Linked DNA regions of Flavisolibacter tropicus. Each later gene encodes a partner of the first gene's protein in a complex. Links are inferred from orthologs where the notes say so. Each region holds a gene or a part of one and is shown in the gene's direction. Other genes may lie near its edges.

What was found.
Region 2: the proteins of uvrA (region 1) and mfd are in contact, whole or in part, in a crystal structure (PDB 4DFC), measured with the Escherichia coli proteins. The link is inferred for Flavisolibacter tropicus from one-to-one orthologs.

Annotation. Positions count from the first base shown.
Region 1 is NZ_CP011390.1:1,886,621-1,890,394, reverse strand. Bases 256-3,707 are described here. They hold uvrA (excinuclease ABC subunit UvrA), read left to right. Parts: upstream 256-606; coding sequence 607-3,507; downstream 3,508-3,707. Other genes in these bases: SY85_RS07905 (hypothetical protein), read right to left, coding at 256-436. Also shown: more of SY85_RS07905, read right to left, coding at 1-255. UniProt on the Escherichia coli protein: The UvrABC repair system catalyzes the recognition and processing of DNA lesions. UvrA is an ATPase and a DNA-binding protein. A damage recognition complex composed of 2 UvrA and 2 UvrB subunits scans DNA for abnormalities.
Region 2 is NZ_CP011390.1:4,848,268-4,852,579, forward strand. What follows is about bases 273-4,262. They hold mfd (transcription-repair coupling factor), read left to right. Parts: upstream 273-672; coding sequence 673-4,062; downstream 4,063-4,262. Other genes in these bases: SY85_RS20820 (T9SS type A sorting domain-containing protein), read left to right, coding at 273-569; SY85_RS20830 (S8 family serine peptidase), read left to right, coding at 4,142-4,262. Outside these bases: more of SY85_RS20820, read left to right, coding at 1-272; more of SY85_RS20830, read left to right, coding at 4,263-4,312. UniProt on the Escherichia coli protein: Couples transcription and DNA repair by recognizing RNA polymerase (RNAP) stalled at DNA lesions. Mediates ATP-dependent release of RNAP and its truncated transcript from the DNA, and recruitment of nucleotide excision repair machinery to the damaged site.

The DNA of each region.
Region 1 (3,774 bases):
TTGTTTTCTGAGATACAATTCGATAAGTAGTAGGTGATTTTTTCAAGTAAGCTTTGAATTTACCTTCAGGTAAACCGTCTATCCATACAATTCCTTTGTTTACAGAATCTAAAGTAATTGTAACAGAGGGTGTTGCTTCAGTAGCTACTGTAGCTGGAGCTTGCGCTGTAACAGGAGCTGTTTGAGAAGCATTAGAATCTGTAGCAGTAGGAGCTGTAGTAGTAGCTGGTGCTGTAGTGGCAGGAGCACTAACTGCGCCAGGAGTACCTGAAGCTAGTTGATAAGAACCTAATACAGGGAAAGTCTTTTCTACTGTTAAAGGAGCTGGCATTGGAAGTAGTTTATACTTCGCTGCAATAGAGTCTACCGTTGACTGAGCATTAACTGTTGCGCCAATAAATAGGGCAATGATTGCTGATAAAAAGGTGTTTTTCATTTGTTAGCAAATTATGTGATGGAAAGGTTTTTGCCCCTTCTAAGACAATATTGTGCCAAAAACGTTAATTGGGGGAAAACCCGCTAAAAAAATTTAATAGATGTTAAAGAAGTGCAAGAGAATGTATGGCACCGTATCTTCGCTTACTAAAAAATTTGGGAATTAACCGAATGAAAAAAGGGACAAAGAAGCCAATCGAAGTGCCGGTAGATGGAGAGTTTATTGAAGTATACGGCGCCAGAGAGCATAATTTGAAGAATATTGATATTAACATTCCTAAAAATCAGCTTGTTGTTATTACTGGTATAAGTGGTAGTGGTAAGTCTTCTTTAGCCTTCGATACCATCTTTGCAGAAGGACAGCGACGCTATATGGAAACCTTTGGAGCCTATGCCCGTCAGTTTATGGGCGAGATGGAGCGTCCAGATGTAGACAAAATCATGGGGTTATCTCCGGTTATCTCTATAGAACAAAAGACTACCAATAAAAACCCTCGTTCTACTGTTGGTACTGTCACGGAGATCTATGACTTCCTTCGTTTATTATATGCACGTGCCAGCGAGGCTTATTCTTACAACACCGGTAAGAAAATGGTTAAGTGGAGTGAAGATGAAATTGTCAATAACCTTTTCAAAAAGCTGGATGGCTATAAAGTAACATTTCTGGCACCTTTAGTAAGAGGTAGAAAAGGACATTACCGCGAACTATTTGAAGAAGTACGAAAGAAAGGTTTTTTAAAAGTTCGTGTAGATGGAGAAATAAAAGACCTAACGCCTAAAATGCAGTTGGACCGCTATAAGATTCATGATATAGAACTGGTAGTGGACCGTCTGAAAGTAGAAAAATCAATGCGCACACGCATTAGCCAAAGTGTACAACAATCGTTGAAGCTTGGTAAGGACCTGATGTTTGTGGCCTATGAAAAAGATAATGGAAGCGGTGCTGGTGAGGTATCTTATAGCCGTCAGTTGATGTGTGAAGACACGGGTATTTCGTATGAAGAACCATCACCAAACTCGTTTTCTTTTAACTCACCTTATGGTGCTTGTCCTACTTGTAAAGGCTTAGGGCAAGTATATAATGTAAGTATGAGTGCTATAATCCCTGATGATAGTTTAAGTATTAATGAGGGTGGTATAGCACCTTTGGGTGGCGAACGTGAGGCTTATTCTTTTAGACAGGTACAGCAACTAGCCAGACGCAATAAATTCAGTTTAGATAAGCCGGTTAAAGATTTGCCAGAGAAGGCATTAAACCTGTTGCTGTATGGAAAAGAAGAAGGAATAACAGGCGATGAACTGCATTTTGATGATGAAGAAATAAGTGAAGGTTCAAGCAATGGTGAGTTTGAAGGTGTTGTAAATCAAATAAAGCGTTGGTTTGCTACCAGTACATCCGAGGCCATACAGCGATGGGCAGAAGCTTTTATGGAGCTAACTACTTGCCCTACATGTAATGGTACACGCCTTAAAAAAGAAAGCTTGTGGTTCAAGGTAGATGGAAGAAATATTTCAGAACTCAGTCAATTGGACCTGGTGCAGCTTGCGGCTTGGTTTAAAGATATTGAGAGCCGTATGAGCCAAAAGCAAAATGTTATAGCCCGTGAGTTGAATAAGGAAATACGGGAGCGGTTGCAGTTTTTGCTGGATGTGGGATTAACCTACCTGACATTAAATAGACCAACGCGAACCCTAAGTGGGGGAGAGAGCCAGCGTATCCGCTTAGCTACGCAGATCGGATCTCAATTGCAAGGCATCACTTACATTTTGGATGAACCTTCTATTGGATTACACCAGCGTGATAACCACCGGTTAATTACGGCGTTAAAGAACCTTCGTGATATTGGAAACAGTGTGTTGGTTGTAGAGCATGATAAAGACATTATGTTGGCGGCAGACCATCTTATTGATATTGGCCCTAAGGCTGGCTATCATGGTGGCCGCGTGATGGGACAGGGCAAACCGGAAGATGTTTTGAGAAATGATACCCTGACAGCACATTTTTTAAATGGCGAAAGAGAAATTGAAGTTCCAAAGGAGCGTCGTAAAGGCAATGGTAAGACTATTACATTGAAAGGTGTAACAGGGAATAATTTAAAGAATGTAAGTACTACATTCCCATTAGGTAAGTTTATCGTTGTTTCTGGTGTTAGCGGTAGTGGAAAATCAACACTAATTAATGATACGCTGTATCCGATCTTATCGCATCACTGTTATGGATCTAAGGGTACACCTATGCCTTATAAATCCATAAAAGGCTTAGAGCATATTGATAAGGTCATTGAAATTGATCAAACGCCTATCGGGCGTACACCGCGGAGCAACCCCGCTACCTATTGTGGCTTCTTTACAGAAATCAGAACACTGTTTGCTTCAATTCCTGAAGCAAAGATCCGTGGCTACAATGCAGGACGCTTTTCCTTTAATGTGAAAAGCGGCCGTTGTGAAGTGTGCGAAGGTGGTGGTATGCGGGTTATTGAAATGAACTTCCTGCCCGATGTATATGTGCATTGCGAAAAGTGCAATGGTAAGCGCTACAACAGGGAAACATTAGAGATCCGCTACAAAGGAAAGTCCATTGCCGATGTATTGGACCTAACAGTAGAAGAGGCGGTAGAGTTTTTTCAAAATGTTCCCTTCCTTTACAGAAAAATCAAAGTGTTGCAAGATGTAGGGTTAGGGTACATCACGCTTGGGCAATCGGCCGTTACCTTATCAGGTGGTGAAGCGCAGCGTGTAAAACTGGCAACTGAGCTGGCGAAGAAAGATACAGGTAAGACCTTTTATATTTTAGATGAGCCAACTACAGGCTTGCATTTTGAAGATATCCATCACTTGTTAGAGGTACTTAATAAATTGGTGGATAGAGGTAATACGGTACTGGTTATTGAACATAATCTGGATGTTGTGAAAGTAGCAGACCATATTATTGATCTTGGCCCTGAAGGGGGTTCTGGTGGAGGACAGATTTTGTTTGAAGGTACACCGGAAGACCTGGTTAAAGTTAAAGCAAGCTTTACAGGGCAGTTCTTAAAAGATGAATTGAAGCCCAGGAAAAAACTGTTGAATTAAACGCTAGTAGGTAAATAAAAAAAGCCGCATAAATCAGAAGAATTTATGCGGCTTTTTTTATTTGTAAATGACTTATGGTTGTTGAAACAAAGAGCGTTTATTGATTCCAGTAAGGGGAGACAGAGAATGATTAATAAAATTGTAATTAGCGTACTATAGGGAACGGATTAGGTTTATTCAACCAGGATTTGAATTTTATTAAGTTCTCTGTCGCTTACTGGAAAGATCTTATTCTAATTTAGAAGTTGTTTCAGTTAATATACATAA
Region 2 (4,312 bases), 3.0 Mb from region 1 along the record:
CAAATGGTGGTGCCTCATTCAATAACATTGAAGGTAATTTGCCAGATATGCCTGTACGTTGGGGTATGATCGTTCCTGCTACCGTGAGTGTAAATGGGAATGACCTGGGCGGAATACTAATAGGAACCGAACTAGGCGTATGGTATACACCTAAAACAGCAGGTACCAGTACAGCTTGGGTGCCGCAGAGTAATAACCTGCCCAATACACGAATCGATATGCTGCGCTTGCGGACTTCCGACCTATTGCTGGTAGCGGCCACTCATGGTAGAGGTCTTTATACCACTAACCTGGCCTCCTCCACTACTGGAATAGATCAGCAACCCAATACAGCAGGCTTTATACAATATATTTCTGCCAACCAGCAGCAACTACTCATTAAAGTGGGTGGACTTACAACGGCCAAAATTGAAATGCGGATCTATAATGCGGAAGGCCAATTGGTGCTTACTAAAAAAGATCGCTATGTAGATCAGCATATTGGTACCGTGCAGTTCCCTAAAGGGGTATATATTCTTAAAGTATTTGGTAATAATGGAGAAAAGTACTCCGAGCGGTTTAGGTTGTAGTAATAATGGGATTAAGAATAAGCTTCAATAGGACTTCATTTTTTTAATAGACTTGCGTTTTTAGCATTACTAATAGTTTTAGATTTTTACCTTTGCACCCTTCATGAGTGTCCAGGATTTGCTGAAAACCTATCAACAATCGCCCCGCCTTTTTCAGTTGGCGGACCGGCTTTCTTTTGCCCAGCCTGAAAAAATCTATTTAAAAAACCTGCGGGGTAGTGCATCACAGTTTATTGCAGCAGGTGCATTTATGCATCCCTCTTGCAGTCAGTTGAATCATGTGTTCATTTGTAATGATGCTGAGGATGCGGCGTATTTTCATAATACGCTGGAAAACCTTACGCAGGCACTGAATATCTTTTACTTCCCGTCTTCTTTTAAGAACCGAAAAAACTATCGGTTGCTAAATTCGTCGCACGTGATGCTGCGGACAGAGGCTTTGACCAGGTTTGCAGCAGGAGCCGGAAATCGAGTAGGGGCATTGGTAACTTACCCAGAAGCGGTGTTTGAAAAAGTGGTGATTTCCAAAGCGATCTCTGAAAACATCATCTACATAAAATCAGGTGATGTACTGGATACCGATAGGCTGTATGAAAAACTGGTGAATTATGGTTTTGAGCGTACTGATTTTGTATATCAGCCTGGACAGTTTGCTGTGCGGGGTGGTATAGTAGATATTTACTCTTTTGGTAACGATAAGCCTTATCGCATTGAGCTTTTTGGTAATGATGTAGACTCAATTCGTATTGTTGACCCAGAGACACAATTAAGTGAGCGGCGTTTGCTACAGGTAAGTATCATTCCCAATGTGGAAACGCAATTGGAAGAAGCGGGTAAAGTGTCTTTGTTGGATTTCTTACCGGAGAATACTATTGTGTGGTTACAAGATGAGGAGTTGACACGCGAGCGCCTTTTAACGGGCGCAGAGGACGTGCAGCAGTTCCTGCAAATGATAGCAGAGCGACCACCACAAGCGGAAGAAGATGATCAGTTAGAAAAGCGGACAGTAACCTTAGATGACTTCGTCACTGCTGATACCTTCTTTGAGCAACTGGCCAATCGGCACACGCTGTATTTTGGACATGAGCGCCCTTCTCAGTTTCATTTTGAAATAGCGTTCAATACAAAGGAGCAACCGTCTTTTAACAGACAGTTTGATTTGCTGATCAAGGACCTTAAAAGCTGGGAGGCAAAAGGATTTACACTCAATCTGTTTGCTGAAAATCCTAAGCAATTAGAACGCCTGTATAGCATATTTAAAGACCTAAATCAGGAAATTAACTTCACTCCACTGGCAACCTCTATTCATGAAGGTTTTATTGATGAAGATCTCAAGCTGATCTTTTATACCGATCACCAGATTTTCCAGCGTTATCACAAATACAAGGTCAAGCAAGCTTATAATAAGAATAAGGCGCTTACCCTACGTTCATTACGTGAACTACAGCCTGGTGATTTTGTGACGCATATAGATCATGGAGTGGGCGTATATAGTGGACTGCAGAAAATAGAAGTGAATGGCAAGCTACAAGAAGCGGTTCGCATCATTTATAAAGACAGCGATATATTGTACGTCAATATCAATTCGCTGCACAAGATTGCTAAGTACACTGGCAAGGAAGGAACCGTACCAAAGGTCAATAAACTGGGTAGTGATGTATGGTCCAAGCTGAAAGAAAAGACCAAAACAAAGGTTAAAGAGATTGCCTTTGATTTGATCAAGCTATATGCCCAGCGGAAAGCGCAACAAGGATTTCAGCATACGCCCGACAATTACATGCAAACGGAATTGGAGGCCTCATTTATCTATGAGGATACACCCGATCAAAGCAAGGCTACTGCCGATGTAAAGAAGGATATGGAAGCACCATCGCCAATGGACCGATTGGTTTGCGGTGATGTAGGCTTTGGAAAAACAGAGATCGCTATCCGGGCAGCTTTTAAAACCTGTGTTGATGGCAAGCAGGCGGCCATCATGGTGCCCACGACGATATTGGCCTTTCAGCATTATAAAACATTACGTGAGCGCTTGAAGGACTTCCCTGTAACGGTAGATTATGTTAACCGTTTTAAAACGGCTAAAGAAAAGAAAGAAACGCTGAAGAAACTGGAAGAGGGGAAGATTGATATCATTGTTGGAACCCACGCACTGCTGGGTAAAGAAGTGAAGTTTAGAGATCTTGGGTTGATGATCATTGACGAAGAACAGAAGTTTGGCGTAGGGCATAAGGAAAAACTTAAAACGCTAAAGACCAATATTGACTGTTTAACACTGACGGCGACGCCAATTCCCCGGACCTTACAGTTTAGCCTGATGGGGGCTCGTGACCTTTCTATTATCAATACCCCGCCACCTAACCGTCAGCCCATACAGACTGAAGTGCGTGTATACCAGGAAGACTTTGTGCGGGATGCTATCTATTTTGAAACGGAGCGGGGCGGCCAGGTATTCTTTATTCATAACCGCATACAAGGACTAGCAGAAATGGCTGGTATCCTGCAAGGGCTTTGTCCTGATCTAAGTATTGGTTGGGCGCATGGTCAGCTGGAAGGGCATGAATTGGAAGAGCGCATATTAGACTTTATCGATAAGAAGTATGATGTATTAGTTTGTACCAATATCGTAGAAAGTGGAGTGGATATTCCTAACGTCAATACCATTGTTGTTAACAACGCTCACCAGTTTGGCCTAAGTGATCTGCACCAGTTGCGTGGCCGTGTAGGACGAAGCAATAAAAAAGCATTTTGTTATCTCTTGGCACCGCCTATGAGTACCCTGCCAACAGATTCCCGTAAGCGCTTACAAACCTTAGAGCAGCATAGCGATCTAGGCAGTGGTTTCCAGATCGCCATGCGAGACCTGGATATTCGTGGTGCCGGTAATATGTTGGGAGGCGAACAGAGCGGCTTTATGGCAGAAATAGGCTTTGAGATGTACCAGAAGATCCTGGAAGAAGCCATTAAAGAACTTAAACGCACTCAGTTTAAAGAGCTTTTCAAAGAAGAAATCTCCAAACAGGATGACTTTGTTGCAGATTGTACCATTGACACGGATCTGGAGATTTTGATTCCGGATTCATATGTAGAAAACATCACAGAGCGATTATCGCTGTATTCGCGGCTGGATAACTGCGATAACGATGAGGAATTGGAGCAGATGGAGACCGAATTTGTAGATCGCTTTGGACCTATCCCCCCTCAGGTTCAAGACCTGTTTATTACCGTTCGTTGCCGTAAAATGGCTGTAGCCTTAGGTTTTGAAAAACTGATGTTGAAGGATAATATATTAAAATGTTACTTCATTAATAGACCAGACTCACCGTATTTTGAATCGGCGTTGTTCAATAATATCTTAGATTATTTACAAACCGGAACCAACAAAGCCCGTTTAAAACAGGTAGGCAAACTGTTTATGTTGGTGGTAGAACCGGCAAATAGTATGCAGGATATATTCTCATTCTTACAGCGTATGCATATGGCTGTTGTAAAATAGTTGCAAACGGGCGATTCTTTTGGCCTTTCCTGATTTTAAAGCCGTTTGCTTTTTACTATTTTTATAGTATAATATCGCTATGATGCTTCGCCAATACTTTCTGCTAACAGTACTTTTAGGGTTAAGTGGATTTGCGTTTGCCCAGAAAGAGAAAAAGGCCATTCGTTTAAAGAGTGGAGTCGTTTATGCAGCTCCTAATATTATTACTGATTCCATAGAGCAGTTTAATAAAAAAGCCTTTCATAAGGAA